3 regions of the Planomonospora alba genome follow, and region 1 is predicted to be linked to each of the others. Evidence: riboswitches for the same ligand, from Rfam matches in the RefSeq annotation. Region 1 holds a riboswitch; each other region holds the start of a gene.
The links. Region 1 has a riboswitch for cobalamin ahead of bluB (5,6-dimethylbenzimidazole synthase). Riboswitches for the same ligand answer to the same signal wherever they lie in the genome.

Region 1 (7,202 bases):
GAGGGCCAGGACCAGGGCGTACGGCGGGAGGGTCCACACGCCGAGGCCTTCACCGATCGCCCCGGCCAGCCAGGGGAACAGGGCGCCGCCGATGACGGATACGCCGTTCAGCAGGCCGATGGTGGTGGGGACCAGGGCCGGCGAGGCGAGCAGGGGGGCCACGGCCATGGTGGTCGGGAAGAGGGGGCCCAGGAAGAACCCGAACAGGGCGAAGCTGGCGAAGGCCGGGGCCGTGCCGGGGACGATCCAGACGAGCACGGTTGCGGCGGTGACGCCGAACAGGCAGGCGAAGGTCATGCCGATCGGGGTCAGGCCCATCCGGGCGGCCAGCGGGCTGATCACGAACCGGCCCGCGGTGAGACCGAGCCAGTAGCCGGAGACGATGTAGCCCGCCAGCTGGTCGGACTGGCCGCGCTCGTCCGTCAGGAACGTGAAGGCCCAGTTGCCGACGCTGAGTTCGAGGCCCACGTACACCGCGAGGAACACGGCGCCGAGCAGGACGGCCGGCTCCCGGGAGACGGCCGCCAGCAGGCCGCCGCCCGTCCTCCCCGGCTTCGGCGTCCCCTCGGACGGGGGCGCCGCGCCGGCGGTGGGGGCTCCGGCGGGCAGGGTCACCAGGAAGGCGGCGATCAGGGGGACGCTCGCCAGGGCCAGGACCAGCCAGACGGCCGTCCAGGGGGCGAAGCCCAGGATCCAGGTGGCCAGCAGGGGGCCGGCCAGCGCGCCGACGCCGAAGAAGGCGTGCAGGCGGTTGAGCAGGGTCGTGGAGTTCGGCAGGCCGGCGAGGAAGGTGTTGAGGGCCGACTCGAGGATGCCCGTGCCGTACCCGGCGAGCACCTGTACGGCCAGCAGCGCCAGGAAGGGCGGCCGCACCGCCGTGTAGAGGCCGGCCAGGACGTACGCGCCGCCGCCGACGGCCAGGGCGGTCCGGATGCCGAAGCGGTGGATCAGCATGCCGGAGGTGGATCCGGCGAGCATGAACCCGGCGGAGAAGGTGAAGAAGGTGGTGCCGATCGTGGCCATGTCCAGGCCGTAGTCACGGATCTGCGCCGGCAGCAGCACGCCGGTCACGCCCCCGCTCACTCCGGCCAGGACGAAGGTGAGGTAGGCGACGACGACGGGTGCCTGCCACTGGCGTCGCGGCACGGCCTGTTGGCGTCCAGGCAACACGTTAATCTCCCCTCGGACCCGCGTGGATGCGGAACGCACGTCGCGGGCCATGGATGGGCAACAGGATTACCGGGAGCGCCAAACAGGCCAAATGGTATATCGGCCGGTCCGGCCTGTCATCACCGTTCACGGCCCTGGCCCGTGAACCGCTGATCACCTGCCCGGACGGCTGCGCGGGCCGCCGCCGCGCCTCCGGAGCGCGCAGAGCAGGCGGCGCCCGTGGCGGACAGGCCGGCGGCCGCGGGCGGCAACCGGACACGCCGCCGGGCCGAGGCCGGCCGGGTTCCCGGCCGGCCCGCCGCCGGGCGGCTCAGTTGAAGAAGCTGCCGGCGAAGGAGATGCCGCCGCTACCGCCGAAGAGGCCGCCGACGACGGGGATGCCGCCGCCGCGGGTGGCGGCGGAGGGACCGGGGTCGGGCTGGGCCGAGGCCGGGGCGCCGGTGATCAGCACGCTGAGGCCGGCGAGGACGGCCGCGGCGGCCGGCCGGATCGAGTGGGTCATGAGCGGGATCCCTTCGGTACCAGGGCGGCGGAAGCCGGCCCTGCGTTGACTGCTCGGGTCGGTTTCGTCGGTGGGCGGTGACGGCGGCCGCCGGCCGGAGCCGGCGGCGCCCGCCCTCGGCGGCCCGTCCTCGTCGCTGGGTTCTGACACCAGCCACGCACGGGCCGGGAACCGGGCGTACGCCAGTCTGTCACTCCCGCGCGCCGCCGCCTCCCAGCGACATCCCGCGGCTCGGAAGATCACATGCCGCCGCCGTCGGAACCGGCGTCCGGCCGAGCGTGGGAGCCACCGGCGTCCGGCCGAGCATGGGGCCACCGGCCGCGCGCCGTCGGGGGCGGTCGTCCTGCGCTACAGTCTCCCCCGGCACAGACCAGCGCGAGGTGCCTCCTGCGGGAGGAGAATCGGGAAGTCCGGTGTGATTCCGGCACGGGCCCGCCGCGGTGATCGGGGAGCCGCCGTCCACGCACGTACGTGCGGTCACTGGCCCGCGGGCCGGGAAGGCGGACGGTGAGGCGTCGATCCGAGAGTCCGAAGACCGGCCTCGCCCCACCCGCCGCCCGCCGTGGCGGCACGACGCAGCGGGAGCCTGCCCTGTGAACACCGGTCCCTCCGACGTCCTCCCGGCCGCCGGACTCTACGAGGTCGTCCACCGCCGCCGCGACGTGCGGTCCCAGTTCACCGGCGAACCCGTCCCCGGCGACGTCCTGGCGCGCGTGCTGGCCGCCGCGCACGCCGCACCCAGCGTGGGGCTCTCCCAGCCGTGGGACTTCGTGCTCGTGGAGGACCCCGGCACCCGCCGGGCCTTCCACGACCACGTCCGGCGGGAGCGGGACGCCTTCGCGGCGTCCCTCACCGGCGCCGAGGCGGAGCGGTTCGCCCGGATCAAGATCGACGGCGTGCTGGAGTCCGGTCTCTCGGTGGTCGTCACCTACGACGCCGAGCGGGGCGGTCCCGCGGTCCTGGGCCGGCACGCCATCGCCGACACCGGGCTGTACTCGGTCTGCCTGGCCATCCAGAACCTGTGGCTGGCGGCGACGGCCGAGGGCCTGGGCGTCGGCTGGGTCTCGTTCTACCGGGAGCCGTTCGTCCGGCGCCTGCTCGGCATCCCCGACGGCGTCCGCCCGGTGGCCTGGCTCTGCCTGGGACCGGTCACCCACACCGAGACGGTGCCCGACCTGGAGCGGCACGGATGGCGCAGCCGTCTCCCGCTGGAGACGGTGGTCCACCGCGAGCACTGGTGACCTGACGGTGGGGGGCGGGCAGGCCGCCGCGCTCCCGGCCGGTGGGGCGGGGCGGCTCGGGCAGGACGGGGCCGGGCCAGGCGCGACAGGACAGGCCAGGCGGAGCAGGGCGGGCCGGCCGTTCCCGGACGACTCCCGCGCGGCGGGCGCCGGGCAGCCCGGTTTCCGGCGGTGGAATTCCCGGTGAATTCCCACCGGTGACCGGACGGACCACCGGTGAACCGCCCGCCGGGATTTCCGGCGGGCGGTCACGCCGCCCGGAACGGCATTACGTGTCTCCGGTACGGAATCGCGGGCTTCCCGGCACGGAATTCCGGCGGCCGGGCCGGGAGCGGAGAAATGGCGGGCCCGCGGCCGGAACGGAGAATCACCGCTCCGCGCGCGGTCAGAAAGCGAACAGGACGCCCCCGGTGGCGCGTACCGCCGCGCACCGGTTCGGATACGTCCGCTCGTAGCGGTACTGCCGGCCCTGCCAGGTGCCGGTGGCGCTGACCCGGACCGGGGCGTACTCCAGGGTGCAGGCGCCCTGGCTCTCGGGGATGCCCTCGACCCTGCCGCCGGTGCGGCGGAGCTGGGCGCAGGCGGCGGCCGGGTCGGCGTGCGTGCCCCCGTCCGGACCGCAGGTCAGGGTGGCCGTGCGGGCCGCCGTGCCGTCCTGCGGCGTCACCTTCAGCAGGTAGGAGCCGGTGGGCGCGGGCGTGCCGGCCGCGGCCGGGGAGGCGGCGAGCAGCGGCGCCAGGGCCGCCACGCAGGCGGCGGCGAGCCATCCGGCGCGGGCGCGGATGGGCGAGCGGAATCGCATGGATGTCTCCTCGGAAAAGGTCTGCCGCGTTCTGCGGCGTTCGACACGGCGGGGCGGCGGATCTCGTGAATCGATGCCCCGCCTCGGAGCGGAAACAACACGTGAGAATTTGCCGGTGGTCAGCCGCAAATCCTTTCGCCTTGAAATGCTAGGGCGAGAATATCTATACGGCAACCGCGGCGACTGTCCTCAATCGGCCACATATCTACCCGCCCGGCGACGCCGTTCGGATGCGCGGCGGACAGAGCTTTTCCCCGGGAACGCCCGGCGGCCGCCACCGGACCGGGGGCCGGTGCCACCGCGGTCGCACACCCACCGCGGAAGTCGCATCCCGGCGGTCGGCTGTTCGGCCGAGGCGGCCGCGCCCTGGGCGGCGGCATGATCTCTCGCACCGACATCCGCCTCCGCCGGGAGCAGCACATGACCACCCCTCCCCTCGCCGACCTCCTCCGCCGGCGGCGGGCTCCCGCCCGCCGGACCGCTCTGCGCGTCGCCGCCCTGGCGTCCGTACCCGTCGTGCTCGCCCTGACCGGCCTGCTGCACCCGCACCACCTGACCCCGGACACCGCCGAGCGGTGGACCACCCTGCACCTGCTGCTCCTGCCGCTGTTCCCCCTGCTGGCAGGATCGCCGCTGCTGCTCCTGCGCGGGATGGGGGGTCCGTGGGCGACCACCGCGCGGCTGGGCTGCTACATCTACGCGATCTTCTACACGGCGCTCGACGCGATCGCCGGAGTCGCCTACGGCACGCTGACGGCCAACACCGACGACCCCGCGACGCTGACCCGCGCCGGGGCGGCCCTCGACGTGGTCGGCGGCACGCTCGGGCTCATCGGATCCCTGGGCTTCCTGCTCGCCTCGGTCGCGACGACCGCGGCCCTGGCCGCGCGGCACGGCGGCCGGCGGGCAGCGGCCGGCGGCACGGTCCTGATCACCGCCTCCGTGCTCTGGCTGGGCAGCCACATCTACTGGCCCGAGGGCGTGCTCACCGCGCTCGCCCTGGGCCTGGGCTTCGCGCTGCTCGGCATCGCGAGCCCGCGCGGCGCCGCACCGGAGTCGGCGGCCGGGTGAGCCCGTGCGGCGCCGCACCGGAGTCGGCGGCCGGATGCGCCGCGCACTGGTGCCGTCCTACCGTGGGGGCATGCTCACGGTGGGGATCGATCTGGCGGCGGAGGCGGTCCGGACGGCGGTGGCGTGGCTGGACTGGTCACCCGGCGGGGCCCGTGTCCGCGACATCCGGATCGGGGCCGACGACGACCTGGTCGTTGAGGCGCTCACCGGCGCGGACAAGGCCGGTGTCGACTGCCCGTTCGGCTGGCCGGACGGGTTCGTCGACTTCGTCACGGCGCACCGGGCCGGGCACGTCGACGTGCCCGCCGGCACGCCGGGCCGGGTCTGGCGCAGGGAGCTGACGCACAGGGTCACCGACCGGGTGGTCCACGACCTGACGGGCCGCCGGCCGCTGAGCGTCTCCGCCGACCGCATCGGCCACACGGCCATGCGCTGCGCGGCCCTGCTCGCCGAGCTCGCCCGGCGGGGCCTGCCGGTCGACCGCGGCGGCGGCGGCGCCGTGGTGGAGGTCTACCCGGCCGCCTCGCTCAGGTGCTGGGGCCTTCCCCACGAGGGCTACAAGAAGGACCTCGGCGCGCTCGGCCGCCTGGCCGACGGGCTCCGGGCGGCGGCGCCGTGGCTGGACCTGGGCCCGTACGACGGGTGCTGCCGGAGCTCCGACCACGCGATGGACGCCGTCGTCGCCGCGCTGACCGCCCGCGCGGCGGCCCGGGGACTGGTCACGGCCCCCACCCCGGAGCAGACCCGCCGGGCGCGTTCCGAGGGGTGGATCGCCCTGCCCTCCTCCCCCTTGGCGGCTCTCCGCCCGGGCGGCACGGCCGGATGACCGTCCGGCCGTGCCGCCCGGGCGGGGAGCCGGCCCTCAGAAAGCGTTGGGTGACTGACCGGCTTCTGCTTGTAGCTGCTCAGTGGTGATCCGTGCGGATCGCATCTCCACGAGGATCACCGGCATGTGTGTTTGCAGCAGCCGCTTCAGGGGCCGGGTCCTCGACCGGTGGGTGCTCGACAACGTCGCCGGCGCACCGTACGAGCACACGGTCGGGTTCGAGCTCGGCGAACTCGACCGGATGGCCACCGACCTGAAATCCGACATGCCGGGCGGGGCCCCGTTCCACCCGCTGATCGACCGGGGCCGGCACCGCGAGCAGGCGCACGCCTACATCCGTGACCGGCTCGGCGTCGACTGGGCCAGGAGCGCCTGCCGATACTGCCCATTCGCGCTCACCGGCAACGACGGCCGCACCCGCACCCTGCCGCGCTACATCGCCCACCCCGACCAGGGGATGCTGCCGCTCACCATGGAGCACCTGGCCGTCGCGCTCAACCCCCGCAAGGCCTCACCGGCGGGGCGCGGCTCATCGACGTGCTCGCCGCCCACCCCGACCCGGGCGCCCGCGCGCTGCTCGACCGGTTCGAGCATCACCTGAACGACCAGCCGTGGGCGGTCTACGAGGTCAAGCGCGCGTTCCGCGCCGAGGACGGCAACCCGGTGAACGCCGGCAACGCCGCCCACTCCCTGGCCCGCCTCGCCATTGTCCGGAGGAAAAGCGGAGCTGGGCGTTGATCAAGAAGTTGAGCCGGTAACGCAGACGACCGATCACCGCCTGCTCCGGAGCGGTCACGTGACGCCGAAGACCGTCGGGCCGACCAATCCGCCGAGCCGTACCGCCGTCGGTGGCGGGCCGATCCGCCGCCGACGGGTCCCGATTTCGGTCAAGGGCTCGGCGGTCATCGGAAGCTTCGCGGCGGCCGCCCGCCGGAGCCGTCCACGAAGTGCACATCGTAGCGTTCCTGCTCGGGCAACAGGCTGTCGAAGGACTCCAGACCATGCTGAATCCGCCCCAGCTGCCGGAAATAGCCGTAACGTTCGACCCCCGGCGTCAGGACGGCCAGCAGGTCAGCGTCTGTGCCCGGCGCCGCGCCGAACGCGTGCGGCAGTCGCGGCGGCACGACGACCAGCCCGCCCTTGGTGAGAGTCACCCTCTCCTCGCCGAGGAGGAAGTCCAGAGCCCCGTCCAGGACGTAGAACAGCTCGGTGGAACGCACGTGGTAATGCAGCTTGGCGCCGTCACGGCCCGGTCCCAGAGTGAGCCGGTTCGCGCCGAGCGCGCCCGCGGTGTCGCTCGCGTCGGCGAGCAGTGTGAACGCTCCGCCCGCGGGCAGAGCGACCACCTCTGCGGACTCGCCTGAAACGACAAAGGCCTGCGATGCAGTCATATTCCGCTCCATTCAGGTTCGGGGTCCATTCGACCCCGGGAACAAGTGGCGAACCAGAAGCGGTTATGACCGGCAGTCATCACTGGTCGAGATCAATCGAGGGCGCCGGGTGGAGCTGCGGCAGCTTGCGTACTTCGTGGCGGTCGCCGAAGAGGGCGGCTTCGGCCGCGCAGCCGAGCGGCTCAGCATCGTGCAGTCG
Region 2 (7,202 bases), on a different contig from region 1:
CGGCTGCTCCGGGAGACCGACGCGCCGCTGGCGTCGATCGCCCGCCAGGTCGGCTACGGCTCGGAGTTCGCCTTCGCCAACGCCTTCCGGCGGGAGTTCGGGACGGCGCCGGGCCGGTACCGGCGCCGGGAACGCGCCCTCGGCGGCGACCGGCCCGGGACGGCCGCTCAGCCCGGGTAGCGGCGCGGCGTGTAGACCGTCCCCCGCTCCGTCACCCGGGTGGTGGAGGAGCCGACGATGAGCAGGCAGCGCATGTCCACCCGCGCCGGGTCGAGCTCGCCGAGGGTCGTGACGGTGACGCTCTCCTCCGCGCCGCCGACGTTCCGGCCGACCACCACCGGGGTGCCCGGGTCGCGGTGCTCCAGCAGCAGGTCGCGGGCGGCGGCCAGCTGCCAGGTACGGCTCCGCGAGGCCGGGTTGTAGATCGCCAGCACGAGGTCCGCCCGGGCCGCGGCGGTGACGCGCTCGGCGACGACCTCCCACGGCTTGAGGATGTCCGACAGGGAGATCACGCAGTAGTCGTGGCCGAGCGGCGCGCCGACCCGGCTCGCGACCGCCTGCGCGGCGGTCAGCCCGGGCACGACCCGCACCGGCACGTCGGGGAAGTCGGCGGCGACCTCCAGGACCGCGCTGGCCATCGCGAACACGCCGGGGTCGCCGGAGGAGACCACCGCCACGCGCCTGCCCTCGCGGGCCAGCTCCAGCGCGTGCCGGGCCCGCTCCGCCTCGACCCGGTTGTCGGTGCGGTGGCGGCGCTGGCGCGGGTTCGGCTCGACCCGGTCGACGTAGGGACCGTAGCCGACCAGGTCGGTGGCGGCCGCCAGGGCCTCCTGCGCCTCGGGCGTGAGCCAGGGGCGCCCGGCCGGGCCCAGCCCCACGACCACGACCTCCCCGGCCGCCCCGGGCAGCCCCCGCTCGGCCTCCCGCCGGACCTCCTGCACGGCCTCCCCCCCGGCCTCCCGCTCTGCCGCGAACGCGCGCTCGGCCGGGCTGGGCAGCAGGGCGAGGGAGAAGTACGGCACGCCGTCCGGGTCGACGTCCTTGAGCGGCGCGATCCGCTCGGCGCCCATGGTGGCCCGCTCGACGTACCAGGCGTCGTCGAGCCGCCCGGCCTCGGCGAGGGCCTCGCGCACCTTGGTGAAGGTCCGCCCCAGCTTGAGCACCGCCGCCGAGTCGGCGGCGCGCAGCCGCTCGGCCAGCACCTCGCCCGGCAGCGTGCCGGGCAGCACCGTCAGCGTCTCGTCCCGCTCCACCAGCGGCCGCCCCAGCACCGCGGCCGCCGCGCTGACCGAGGTCACCCCCGGCACCACCTCGGTCGGGTAGCGGTGGGCGAGCCGCTTGTGCATGTGCATGTAGGAGCCGTAGAAGAGCGGGTCGCCCTCACTCAGCACCACCACGGTCCGGCCCGCGTCGAGGTGGGCGGCGAGCCGGTCCGCGCACTCGGCGTAGAAGTCGTCCAGCGCCCCCTGGTAGCCGCCCGGGTGGTCGGTCGTCTCGGTGGTCAGCGGGTACAGCAGCAGTTCCTCGATCTGGCCCTGGCGCATGTACGGCGACGCGATGGAGCGGGCGATGCTGCGGCCGTGCCGGGCGGCGTGGTAGGCGATCACATCGGCCTCGCCGATCAGCCGGGCGGTCTTGACCGTGACCAGCTCGGGGTCGCCGGGACCGAGGCCGACGCCGTACAGGCGTCCCGTCATGGTGATCACTCCTCTTCGCTGGCGATGGCGTTGATCGCCGCCGCCGTCATCGCACTGCCGCCCCGGCGGCCGTGCACCACCAGGTGCTCCAGGTCGCTCTCCGCCAGGGCCAGCTTGGACTCCGCCGCGCCGATGAAGCCGACCGGGATGCCGAGCACCGCCGCCGGGCGGCCCGCGCCCTCGGCGACCAGCTCCAGCAGGCGGAACAGCGCGGTCGGCGCGTTGCCGATCGCGACCACGGATCCGTCGAGCCGGTCCCGCCAGAGCTCCAGGGCGGCGGCGCTGCGGGTGGTGCCGAGCCGCTCGGCCAGGGCCGGCACCCGGGGGTCGCCCAGGGTGCACAGGATCTCGTTGTCCGCGGGGAGCCTGCGCCTGGTCACGCCGGAGGCGACCATCATGGCGTCGCACAGCACCGGCGCCCCCGCCCGCAGCGCGGCCCTGGCCTCGCGGACCGCCCCCGGCGACCAGGCCAGGTCGGTCACGAGGTCCGTCATGCCGCACGCGTGGATCATCCGGACGGCGACCTGCGCGACCTCGGGCGGCATGCCGCTCAGGTCGGTCTCGGCGCGGATCGTGGCGAACGAGCGCCGGTAGATCTCGGCGCCGTCGCGGATGTAGTCGGTCCCGGCGCCGATGGCCGCGCCGCCCGGCGCGCCGTACCCGCCCGGGCCCCCCGGCGCGCCGGGGTCCGCGCTCCGCCCGGTCGCCGGGCCCGTCCCCGCCGCACCGCCCGGCGCGCCGGGCCCTCCGTACCCTCCGTGCCCGCCGATGTCCCCGCTCCGCTCCGTCACGGCTGCCTCTCCTCGTATCCGTCGCCGGTGGCCGTCATGGAGACCACCCGGCCTCGCGGGAGTCCGCACCGCCGCGCGCATCCCGCCCAGTGGACCGGCGTGTCCGGCGCCGCGTCGCGGGCGAGCACCCAGCGGGTCGCGTCCGCCCGCACGTCGGCGAGCGACTTCGCGCAACCGGGGCTGCCGGTGCAGGCGCTCACGCCGGTCCAGGGCGAGCCGGGGTCGGTCACCAGGCCGCGGGCCGCGAGCCCGGCCGCCAGGTCCGCCGCCCGGGCGGGGGCGACATCCGGCAGCACGGCCGTGCGCCACGGCGTCAGCCGCACCTCGGCGGCGCTCTCCGCCGCGGCGGCCAGGGCCCGCGCCTGGCCGGGGGTGAGCCGCCCGAGCGGGATCAGGGCCTGCACCGCCGTACGGCCGCCGGGCAGGTGGAGCACGCCGACGCGGCGCTCCGGCGGGCCGTCCGCCAGCCGGACGGCCCCGGCCGCCCCGGAGCCCTCCGCCCCGCCGCCGGGCTCGCCGCCGAGGAGGGCCGCGATCCGGCCCGGGCCGTCGGCGATCTCGGCGATGCGCCACTCCGTGTCGCGCAGGCGCAGGAACGCCTCGGCGGCGTCCAGCATGAGCGGGACCGCCGTGTCCGGGTGCACGTCCAGTCCGGCGTCCCGGCCGGCCAGCAGCAGGCGGCCGCCGGAGCAGGTCACGTCCGCCTCCAGCTCCAGTCCCACGTCGCCGAGGGCGAAGAGGAACCGGCCGGGCAGCTCCGCCAGCGCCGGGCGCGCGCACAGCGCCTCGTCGAGCGCGGCCACCGCGTCCCGGTCGCCGAACGGCGAGGCGACGATGTTCCGCACCCGCTCGTGGGTGACGGAGGGCAGCAGCCCCGCGGCGGCGATCCGCTCCGCGAAGGTGCCCGCGCCCGCCGCGGGCAGGCCGCGCACCTGGACGTTGGCCCGCGAGGTCAGCTCGATCACGCCCGAGCCCAGCTCCTCCGCGCAGGCGGCGAGCTCGCGCAGCTGGGCCGCGGAGACCACCCCGCCCGGGAGTCGGACGCGCGCGAGCAGCCCGTCGGCGGCCTGGTGCACCTGCAGCGCTCCCGGACAGGCATCGAGACGCGTTCGTCGGGGAACGCCGGATTTGGACACGGTGAGGATGGTAACGCCACTTCTGTCTGCCGTAGGCTTGCCCGCAGGCGAAGGCACGGAGGAAGCCGGTGAGAGTCCGGCGCGGTCCCGCCACTGTGACCGGGGAGCGAACCCCACCGCAGGCCACTGTCCGGAGACGGGCGGGAAGGCCGGGGGGAGCGGCGATCCGGGAGCCAGGAGACTCCGGCCCTCGCTACACCCGCGACCGGGGCGAGGACCCCGAGGGAGGAACTTCTCCGTGTCCGACGTACCCGGCGTGCCCGGCGCCCTTGACGCGCCCGGCGACGACCGCACCGTCCTGCTGCTGTCGACCTCCGACACCGACCTGCTGAGCGCCCGGGCCAGTGGTGCCCGCTACCGCCTCGGCAACCCCGCCCGGCTGCTCCCCGACGACCTGCCCGAGCTGCTGGAGGGCACCGACCTGGTCGTGGTGCGCCTGCTCGGCGGGCGCCGGGCCTGGGAGGAGGGGCTGGACGCCCTCCTGGCGGGCCCCCGCCCGGTCGTGGTCCTCGGCGGCGAGCAGGCGCCCGACGCGGAACTGATGGAGCTGTCCACGGTCAGCGGCGGCGTCTGCGCCGAGGCGCACGCCTACCTCGCCCACGGCGGCCCGGCGAACCTGGCCGAGCTGCACGCGTTCCTGTCCGACACGGTCCTGCTGACCGGCCGCGGCTTCGCGCCGCCCGCGGCGGCGCCCTCCTGGGGCCTGCTGGAGCGCACCTCCCGCGACGGGACCCACGCCGGCTCCCGCGACGGGACCCACGCCGGCTCCCAGGGCGACGCCCGCGGCGGGCAGGGCCCGGTGATCGGCGTGCTCTACTACCGGGCGCACCACATGGCGGGCAACACCGCCTTCGTCGAGGTGCTCTGCCGGGCGATCGAGGACGCGGGCGGCCGGGCCATGCCGGTCTTCTGCTCCTCGCTGCGGACCGCGGAGCCGGAACTGCTGGCCACCCTGCGCCGGGCCGACGCGCTGGTCGTGACCGTGCTGGCGGCGGGCGGCTCGCGCCCGGCGACCGCCGGGGCGGGCGGCGACGACGAGGCCTGGGACGTCGGCGCGCTCGCCGAGCTCGACGTGCCGATCCTCCAGGGGCTCTGCCTGACCACGAGCAGGCGGGCCTGGGAGGAGAACGACGACGGCCTGTCCCCGCTGGACGCGGCCTCGCAGGTGGCGATCCCCGAGTTCGACGGGCGGATCATCACGGTGCCGTTCTCGTTCAAGGAGGTCGACCGGGACGGGCTGACCGTCTACGAGGCCGACCCCGAGCGCGCCGCCCGGGTGGCCGGCATCGCCGTACGGCACGGCCTGCTCAGGCGCACCCCGCCCGCCGAGCGGCGGCTGGCCGTCATGCTGTCCGCCTACCCGACCAAGCACTCGCGGGTGGGCAACGCGGTCGGCCTGGACACGCCCGCCAGCACGGTGCGGCTGCTGGCGCGCCTCGCCGAGGCGGGCTACGACCTGGGCGAGGGCTTCCCCGGAGTGGCCGAGCAGGACGGCGACGCGCTCATCCACGCGCTGATCGCCGCCGGCGGGCAGGACGCGGACTGGCTGACCGAGGAGCAGCTCGCGGGCAACCCGGTGCGCATCTCCGCCGAGTCCTACCTCTCCTGGTACCGGACGCTGCCCGAGGACCTGCGGGCGGACATGGAGCGGCACTGGGGCCCGCCGCCGGGCGAGCTGTTCGTGCACGAGGGCGACATCGTGCTGGCCGCGCTGCGCGCCGGGAACCTCGTCGTCATGGTGCAGCCGCCGCGCGGCTTCGGCGAGAACCCGATCGCGATCTACCACGACCCCGACCTGCCGCCCAGCCACCACTACCTGGCCGCCTACCGGTGGCTGTCGGCCGAGTTCGGCGCGCACGCGGTGGTGCACGTGGGCAAGCACGGCAACCTGGAGTGGCTGCCCGGCAAGTCCGCGGGCCTGTCGGCCTCGTGCGCCGCCGACGCGGCCATCGGCGACCTGCCGCTGGTCTACCCGTTCCTGGTGAACGACCCCGGCGAGGGCACGCAGGCCAAGCGGCGCGCGCACGCCGTGCTCGTGGACCACCTGGTGCCGCCGATGGCCCGCGCGGAGACCTACGGCGACATCGCCCGGCTGGAGCAGCTGCTCGACGAGCACGCCTCGATCGCCGCGATGGACCCGGCCAAGCTGCCCGCGATCCGCGCGCAGATCTGGACCCTCATCCAGGCCGCGCGGCTCGACCACGACCTGGGGCTGGAGGACCGGCCGCACGACGCCGAGTTCGACGACTTCCTGCTGCACGTGGACGGCTGGCTCTGCGAGGTCAAGGACGCGCAGATCCGCGACGGGCTGCACGTGCTCGGGCAGGCGCCCGAGGGCGCGGCCCGGGTGGACCTGGTGCTGGCGATGCTGCGCGCCCGGCAGCTGTGGGCGGGCCGGCAGTCGCTGCCCGGCCTGCGGGAGGCGCTCGGGCTGGCCGAGGACGGCACGGCGGGCCTGGCGGCCGTGGACCGGGCCGAGGAGGTCGCCCGGGCGCTGGTCGAGGCGATGGAGGAGCGCGACTGGGACCCCGCGGCGGCGCCCGAGGTGGCGGCGGCGGTCCTGACCGGCGCGCCGTCCTCCCCCGGAGACACGCCTGATCCGTCCGGTGACACGCCTGATCCGTCCGAGAACGGCACACCGCCCTCCCCCGGGGACACGCCCGGCCCGTCCGGGAACGGCACACCGCCCTCCCCCGGGGACACGCCCGGCCCGTCCGGGAACGGCACACCGCCCTCCCCCGCCGGGCGGCTCGACCTCGTCACCCGCATCCTGGCCTTCGCCGCCACCGAGGCCGTGCCGCGGCTGCGCCGTACCACCGACGAGCTGGACCACGTGCTGCACGCCCTGGACGGCGGCTACGTCCCGGCCGGGCCCAGCGGGTCGCCGCTGCGCGGGCTGGTCAACGTGCTCCCGACCGGCCGCAACTTCTACTCCGTGGACCCGCGCGCGGTGCCCAGCAGGCTCGCCTGGGAGACCGGCCAGGCCATGGCCGACTCGCTCCTGGCCCGCTACCGCGCCGACCACGGCGACTGGCCCCGCTCGGTCGGCCTGTCGGTCTGGGGCACCAGCGCCATGCGCACCGCGGGCGACGACGTGGCCGAGGTGCTCGCCCTGCTCGGCGTCCGGCCGGAGTGGGACGAGGCGTCGCGGCGGGTGACGGGCCTGGAGCCGATCCCGCTCGCCGAGCTCGGCCGCCCCCGCATCGACGTGACCGTCCGCATCAGCGGCTTCTTCCGCGACGCCTTCCCGCACGTGGTCGCGATGCTCGACGACGCGGTCCGGCTGGTCGCCGGGCTCGACGAGCCGGAGGAGGACAACCACGTGCGCGCGCACGTGACCGCCGACCTGGCCGGGCACGGCGACGCGCGCCGGGCCACCATGCGCGTCTTCGGCTCCGCGCCGGGCGCCTACGGGGCCGGCCTGCTCCCGCTGATCGACAGCCGCAACTGGCGCGACGACGCCGACCTGGCCGAGGTCTACGCGGTGTGGGGCGGCTACGCCTACGGCCGCGGCCTGGAGGGCGTGCCCGCCCGGCAGGACATGGAGAACGCCTACCGGCGCATCGCCGTGGCCGCCA
Region 3 (7,202 bases), on a different contig from region 1:
TCCGGTACAGGAGTTTGAGGTCGGCGGGGATCTGCGGGACGTCCTGGACCGAGCCGTCGGCCCGCTTGATCGCGTCCCGGACCTCCTCCGTCCACAGGCCGCGCTCCCGCAGGTCGCGGACGAGGTACCGGTTGACCTGGAGGAACTCCCCCGACAGGGTCTCGCGCTTGAAGACGTTGGAGACCTGCGGCTCGACGCACTCGTAGCAGCCGGCGATGGAGGCGATCGTGGCGGTCGGCGCGATCGCGATCAGCAGCGAGTTGCGCAGGCCGGTCTCGGCGATCCGCTCCCGGAGCGCGGCCCACTCCGCCGAGCGGGCGGTCCCGTGGCTGTCGGCGTAGTGGTCGGGGTGGAGCACGCCGGCCGCGGCCCGGGTCGCGCCGTAGGAGGGGTGGCGGCCCCGCTCGGCGGCCAGGTCCGCGGAGGCGGCGTAGGCGGCCAGCGCGATCTCCTCGGCGATCCGGGTGGACAGCTCCAGCGCCTCGCGCGAGTCGAACGGCAGGCGCAGCGCGAAGAACACGTCGGCCAGGCCCATCACGCCCAGCCCGATCGGCCGCCACCGCCGGTTGGCGGCCTCGGCCTCGGGGGTCGGGTAGAAGCCCAGGTCGATGGTGCGGTCCAGGAAGCGCACGGCGGTGCGCACGGTACGGCGCAGCCGCGCCCAGTCGAGGCCGGCGCCGTCGGCGGCCAGGTGGGCGGCGAGGTTGACCGAGCCGAGGTTGCAGACGGCGGTCTCGGCGTCGCTGGTCACCTCCAGGATCTCGGTGCAGAGGTTGGACAGGTGGATGACGTTGCCGGGCAGGGCGGTCTGGTTGGAGGTCCGGTTGGCCGCGTCCTTGAAGGTCATCCAGCCGTTGCCGGTCTGGGCCAGGGTGCGCATCATCCGGCCGTAGAGGGTCCGGGCCGGCAGCCGCCGCACGGCCAGCCCGGCGGCCTCGGCGGCCCGGTAGGCCCCGTCGAAGGCCTCGCCGTACAGGTCGACCAGGTGCGGGACGTCCTTAGGGTCGAACAGCGACCACTGCGCGTCGGCCTCGACCCGGCGCATGAACTCGTCGGGGACCCAGTTGGCCAGGTTGAGGTTGTGGGTGCGGCGGGCCTCCTCGCCGGTGTTGTCGCGCAGCTCCAAGAACTCCTCGACGTCGGCGTGCCAGGTCTCCAGGTAGACGCAGGCCGCGCCCTTGCGGCGGCCGCCCTGGTTGACCGCGGCGACGCTGGCGTCGAGGGTGCGCAGCCACGGCACGATCCCGTTGGAGTGGCCGTTGGTGCCGCGGATCAGCGAGCCCCGGGAGCGGATCCGGCTCCAGGAGATCCCGATGCCCCCGGCGTACTTCGACAGGCGTGCGACCTGCCCGTAGCGCTCGTAGATCGCCTCCAGCTCGTCGCGGGGCGAGTCGAGCAGGAAGCAGGACGACAGCTGCGGGCGGCGGGCGCCGGAGTTGAACAGGGTGGGCGAGCTGGGCAGGTAGGACAGGCTCGCCATGAGCCCGTACAGCTCGGCGGCCTCGGCGACCGTCCCGGACAGGCCGCAGGCCACCCGCAGGAAGAAGTGCTGGGGCCGCTCCAGGACCTTGCGGGTCTCGGGGTGGCGCAGCAGGTAGCGGTCGTAGACCGTGCGCAGCCCGAAGTACTCGAAGCGGGTCTGCTCGCGCACCAGCGCGTCCAGCTCCGCGGCGTGCGCGGCCACGAACTCCGCCAGCCGGTCGGCGACCAGCCCGGCCGCGTGGGTGGCGGCGACGGACTCCGAGAAGGTCCGCACGCCGTGCCCGGCGGTCTCCTCGGCGATCAGCCCGTCCAGCAGGGCCGCGGCGGTCCGGGAGTTCTCCGGGTCGGAGATCACCCGGGCGGCGGCCTCCTCGATGGCCAGCCACCCGGCCGCCGGGCCGCCGGGCTCGGCGCCCGCCGCGCCGCCGGCCCCCGCCGCGGTGTGGGCGGCCGTGCCGCCGGCCGCCCCGGTGCCGTCCATGGTCTGTGTCGGATGCATTCTTCGCGCGCTCGCATTCCCCGTCGTCGGTACGGCTCGGCGGGACGGGCGCGCGTCGGGGGCGGATCCCGGCCTGATGCGGGCATGCGGGACCGCCTCGTCCGCGGGCCCTCCCTCGAGGCCCTGGACTGTCTCCGTGGCGGGAGCCGCGGCCACCGCGCTCCCGCGGGCCGCCCCAGGCGTCCCCGGTCGCCGGACCCGGCTCCCTGACCACGCGTCACCGGCAGGTCTTCGGACTCACGGGCGTCGTGCTGCGCTTCCTACTGGCCGTCGCTTCCCAGGTCTCCCCAGTGCTCGACTGACGGCGGTCGTTCCCGTTCACCGCTGCGGGGCAGTCCCGGAATCCCACCGGGTTCCCTCTTGCCTCGCCCCTCCAGGGGCGAACCGACAACGAGAGGGATCCTACATCTAGGGGCGGATCGCGCAACCGGCCCTACAATTTGTGTTTGAGGGGTTCAGCAGCCCGAGCTCGTAGAGCACTCCGCGGGTGCGTTCGATCTCGGTGGACAGCCACTGCCGGAAGTCGTCCCCGCTCAGGTAGAGGCGGCTCCACCCCTGCCGCGCGCACAGTCCGCGCCAGCGCGGGGAGGCGTCGATCCGCTCGCAGAGCGCGACGGCGGCCTCGCGGTCCTCTGCGCCCATCTCCGCCGGGCCCATCAGCCCGCGCCAGTCGCTGTACTCCAGGCGGACGTCCAGCTCCATGAGCGCCGGGGCGTCGACGCCGTCGACGCGCTCGCGGGAGGAGACCGCCAGCGGCCGCAGCCGCCGCGCGGCGATCTCGGCGGCCAGGGAGCGCACCGGCCCCAGGACCGCGGCCACCCGCCCGCCGTACAGGGCCTCGACGGCCTGGGGGGTGGCGGCGTACCCGGCGTAGTCGAGCAGCCTGGCGTCCACGCCGAGGCACTTGCCGATCATCCCGTACAGGACGTGGTCCGGGCCGCCCGCCGCCCGGCCGCCGACCACCAGCTCCGCGGGGTCGCGCCGGAGCGCGTCGGCGACGTCCTCGAAGGAGCGCAGGCGCGAGTCGGCGGAGACGGCCAGCACCGCCCACTCGCCGACCAGGCGGGCCAGCGGGGTCGTGGACGCGAGCACGGGGGTCGCGCCGGAGATCTCCGCGCCCGCGACCAGCGGCATCCCGGCGACCAGCAGGCCGCCGCCCCGGGCGAAGGGGAGGCCCGGCGGGCCCGCCGCGGCGAGCGCGGCGAGCGCGGCGGCCCCGGCGCCGCCCGGGTGGTTGCCCACCTCGGCGGCCAGGGCCAGCCCGTCGCCGGTCACCGCGGCGGCCAGAGCGCGGGCGACGCGGTCGGCGTCCTGCCCGCGCTCCGCGGGCGCGATGATGGCCAGCCTCCCGGCGACCGGGCCGGGCTCGTCCGCCGCGCCGCATCCCGCCGCGGCGAGCACGAGTCCCGCGGTGAGCCAGCAGAAGCGCCTACGGTGCATCGGTGCCCCTTCCCCAGGGTGCCCTTGCCACCCTAGGTTACAGCACCATCACTTTCTGCCACCGATGGGGACTTGTCTGGATGCATCCCTTCTGCCGGAATCACCCGGGGGCACCGGGGGTCACTCGACGGTGACGCTCTTGGCCAGGTTGCGCGGCTTGTCCACGTCCCGGCCCAGGGCCACCGCGGCGTGGTAGGCGAACAGCTGCAGCGGGATGCCCAGCAGGATCGGGTCCAGCTCGACCTCGTTCTTCGGCACCACCAGGCAGTCGTCGGCCAGCTTGGCGTCGGCGACGCGGTGGCCGACCATGAGCACCTTGCCGCCCCGCGCGCGGATCTCGCCCAGCGTGGTGAGGTTCTTGTCCAGCAGCTCGTCGTCGGGGACGATCGCCACCGTCGGCATCTCCGGGCCGATCAGCGCCAGCGGACCGTGCTTGAGCTCGCTGGCCGGGTACGCCTCGGCGTGCACGTAGGAGACCTCCTTGAGCTTCTGCGCCCCCTCGCGCGCCACCGGGTAGCCCCGGACCCGGCCGACGAACATGATGCTCGGCGAGTCGGCGTACTTGTGGGCGAGCTCCTTGATCTGGGGCTCCAGCGCGAGGATCTCCTTGATCTGGTCGGGCAGCCTGCGCAGGCCCTCGCAGATGCGGCGGCCGTCGGCGGGCGACAGGTCGCGCACCCGCCCCAGGTGGAGGGCGAGCAGCGCGAAGGCCGCGGCGGTGGAGGTGAACGCCTTGGTGCTGGCGACGGAGACCTCGGGACCGGCGTGCAGGTAGACGCCGCCGTCGCACTCGCGGGCGATGGCGCTGCCGACGGTGTTGACGATGCCGAGCACCCGGCCGCCCTTGCGCTTGAGCTCCTGGACCGCCGCCAGGGTGTCGTAGGTCTCCCCGGACTGGCTGATCGCCACGTACAGGGTGTCGGGCTCCACCACCGGGTTGCGGTAGCGGAACTCGCTGGCGGGCTCGGCGTCGGCCGGGATGCGGGCCAGCTCCTCGATGAGCTGCGCGCCGATCTGGCCGGAGTAGTAGGCCGAGCCGCAGCCGATGATCTTCACGCGGCGGAAGGAGCGGGTCTCCCGCGCGTCCATGTTGAGGCCGCCCAGGTGGGCGACGTGGAAGCGGTCGTCGAGACGGCCGCGGAGCGTGCGGGCGACGGTCTCGGGCTGCTCGGAGATCTCCTTGAGCAGGTAGTGCTCGTAGCCGCCGGTGTCGTAGTGCGCGGCCTCCCAGTCGACGGTCAGCGGCTCCTTGGCGGTCTCCCGCGCGTCGCTGGCGAAGGTGCTGAACCCGTCGGCCCGCAGCACCGCGAGCTCGCCGTCCTCCAGGTGCACCACCTGGCGGGTGTAGCGGACCAGCGCGGCCACGTCGGAGGCGGCGAACATCTCCTTCTCGCCGATGCCCAGGACGATCGGGCTGCCGTTGCGGGCCACGACCACCTCGCCGGGGCGCTCGGAGTCGACCACCGCGATGCCGTAGGTGCCGACGACCCGCTTGAGCGCGAGGCGGACGGCCTCCTGCAGGGAGTCCGTCTCCTTGACGGTCCGGGCGATCAGGTGCGCCAGCACCTCGGTGTCGGTCTCGGACAGGAAGGTCGCGCCGTCGGCCTCCAGCTTGCCCCGCAGCTCGTCGGCGTTCTCGATGATGCCGTTGTGCACGACGGCGATGCGCTCGTCGTTGGACAGGTGCGGGTGGGCGTTGACGTCGCTGGGCACGCCGTGCGTGGCCCAGCGGGTGTGGCCGATGCCCGTGGTCCCCTTGAAGCGCGCGGGCACGGCCGCGGCCAGGTCGGCCACGCGCCCCTTGACCTTGCGCATCTTCAGGCCCTTGTTGGCCACCACCACGCCGGCCGAGTCATAGCCGCGGTACTCCAGCCTCTGCAGGCCCTCCAGCAGGATCGGCGCCGCGTCCTTGGGCCCCACGTAGGCCACGATTCCACACATGGTGATCGCCCTTTCGATGCAGTGATATATGCCTTCTTATGCGGTTTCACCCGTAAACGATCCGCCGGAGCTGGCGGAGCGAGAGCCCGGGCGCCGCGACCCGGCGGGCCGCCAGCTCGGCGGCGATACGGGGGAAGATCTGGTCGTTGACCAGCCCCTTCGCCTTGAGCTCGGCGTGCCGCCGCCGGACGTACTCCTCGGCGCTCTCCGAGAAGTACGCCAGCACGTCCGCCACGACCCGCGCCGCCTCCCCCGGACCGAGCGCGCTCGTCCTGACCAGGTGAGTGATCAGCTCCTCGTGCGGATGCCATGTCATGGACACAGAGCAGGACCATATGCAGAAGAGATGCCGCTCGCCAACTTCCCTGCCCGATATCGGGCAGGAACCGGCCCTTTCTCGCCACCGATCCGGTCTCGCTACGATCGGTAGTTTCAAATCACTCTGGGTAGTGGTCCGGGCGGGAGGAACCACTATGAGCCGCCTGCCGTACACCGCCGTCGTCACCGTCCTCGCCGTCCTCGCCGCCCTCGCGGCCTGCGCCGCGGCGGTTCCCGCGTCCGGTGCGGAACCTGCCCCGCGAGCGGGCGCGCAGACGCGCGCCGCGCAGCCTCCCCCTGCCGAGAACCGTCCCGGCAGGCAGGCGGCCTTCGCCCGGGCCGCCCGGACGTACGGCGTGCCGGAGAGCGTGCTGCTGGCCGTCTCCTACCTGCAGTCCCGCTGGGACGCCAACGGCGGTCGGCCGAGCGTCTCCGGCGGCTACGGCCCCATGCACCTGGTCGACGGCGCCGCCGTCCCGGCCCCGCCGCACGGCCGCCGCGGCCATGGCGGCCACCACGGCGCCGGACGGGACGGCCGGGGCGACGGGAGCAGGCCGCTGCGGGTGGCGGCCCCCCGCACGGCCCCCGGCCCGGGCACGCCGGCCCGACCCCGGGACACCCTGGGCCGGGCGGCCCGCCTGACCGGGCTCTCCCCCGCCCGGCTCCGCACCGACCCGGCCGCCAACATCCTGGGCGGCGCCGCGGTCCTGGCCGACCTCCAGCGCGCGGCGGGCGGCCGGGCGAGCGCCGACCCCGCCCACTGGTACGGCGCGGTGGCCCGCTATCCGGGCACGGACGGCCGGGCCGCCGAGGTCTTCGCCGACGAGGTGTACGCGACGCTCCGCGCGGGAGCCGCACGGGTGACCGACGACGGCGAGCGGGTGGCCCTGCGCCCGCACCCCGGCCTGGCGGAGCCGGTCCGCCCGCCCCGGCGGCTCGTGCCGAACCGGGCCGCCCCCGGCCCCGACTGCCCGCCCGACCTGTCCTGCGAGTGGCTCCCCGCCGCCTACCGCAGGCTCGGCGGGGACCGCTACGGCAACCACGACCGCTACGAGGGGCGCCGGGAGATCGACTACATCGTCGTCCACGACGGCGAGGCCCGCTACGACACCATGACGCGCCTGGTGCGGGACCCGTCCTACCTGAGCTGGCACTTCACGCTCCGCTCGAGCGACGGCCACGTCGCCCAGCACCTGCGCGGCCAGGACGTCGGCTGGCACGCCGGGAACTGGTACGTCAACTCCCGCTCCATCGGCCTGGAGCACGAGGGCTACCTCGCCCAGGGCGGCGCCTGGTACACCGAGGCGATGTACCGCGCCTCCGCCCGGCTGGTCCGCCACCTCGCGCAGCGGTACGGCGTGCCGCTGGACCGGGCGCACATCCTCGGCCACGACAACGTGCCCGGCGCCACCCCGCAGGCGGTGCGGGGCATGCACGACGACCCGGGCCCCTTCTGGGACTGGGAGCACTACTTCGAACTGCTCGGCAGCCCGCTGGGGGACAGGCCGCTCCGCCCCGCCGC

Region 2: linked by a shared signal. The riboswitch ahead of cobN (cobaltochelatase subunit CobN) and the one ahead of bluB (5,6-dimethylbenzimidazole synthase) in region 1 are both predicted to bind cobalamin.
Region 3: linked by a shared signal. The riboswitch ahead of ABD823_RS21525 (ribonucleoside-diphosphate reductase subunit alpha) and the one ahead of bluB (5,6-dimethylbenzimidazole synthase) in region 1 are both predicted to bind cobalamin.

Annotation. Positions count from the first base shown of each region.
Region 1 covers NZ_BAAAUT010000099.1:1,784-8,985, forward strand. The annotation lists gene ABD823_RS33120 (MFS transporter) at 1-1,167, opposite strand, end outside; gene ABD823_RS33125 (hypothetical protein) at 1,481-1,672, opposite strand; cobalamin riboswitch at 2,048-2,217, shown strand; gene bluB (5,6-dimethylbenzimidazole synthase) at 2,266-2,913, shown strand; gene ABD823_RS33135 (SSI family serine proteinase inhibitor) at 3,299-3,715, opposite strand; gene ABD823_RS33140 (hypothetical protein) at 4,136-4,786, shown strand; gene ABD823_RS33145 (DUF429 domain-containing protein) at 4,857-5,612, shown strand; gene ABD823_RS33150 (hypothetical protein) at 5,737-6,213, shown strand; gene ABD823_RS33155 (cupin domain-containing protein) at 6,515-7,003, opposite strand; gene ABD823_RS33160 (LysR family transcriptional regulator) at 7,113-7,202, shown strand, end outside.
Region 2 covers NZ_BAAAUT010000007.1:137,749-144,950, reverse strand. The annotation lists gene ABD823_RS06235 (AraC family transcriptional regulator) at 1-180, shown strand, start outside; gene cobJ (precorrin-3B C(17)-methyltransferase) at 168-1,697, opposite strand; gene ABD823_RS06225 (precorrin-8X methylmutase) at 1,703-2,332, opposite strand; gene ABD823_RS06220 (precorrin-3B synthase) at 2,485-3,564, opposite strand; cobalamin riboswitch at 3,641-3,830, shown strand; gene cobN (cobaltochelatase subunit CobN) at 3,863-7,202, shown strand, end outside.
Region 3 covers NZ_BAAAUT010000036.1:13,345-20,546, forward strand. The annotation lists gene ABD823_RS21525 (ribonucleoside-diphosphate reductase subunit alpha) at 1-1,981, opposite strand, end outside; cobalamin riboswitch at 2,187-2,385, opposite strand; gene ABD823_RS21530 (Bug family tripartite tricarboxylate transporter substrate binding protein) at 2,390-3,421, opposite strand; gene glmS (glutamine--fructose-6-phosphate transaminase (isomerizing)) at 3,542-5,362, opposite strand; gene ABD823_RS21540 (hypothetical protein) at 5,409-5,678, opposite strand; gene ABD823_RS21545 (N-acetylmuramoyl-L-alanine amidase) at 5,836-7,202, shown strand, end outside.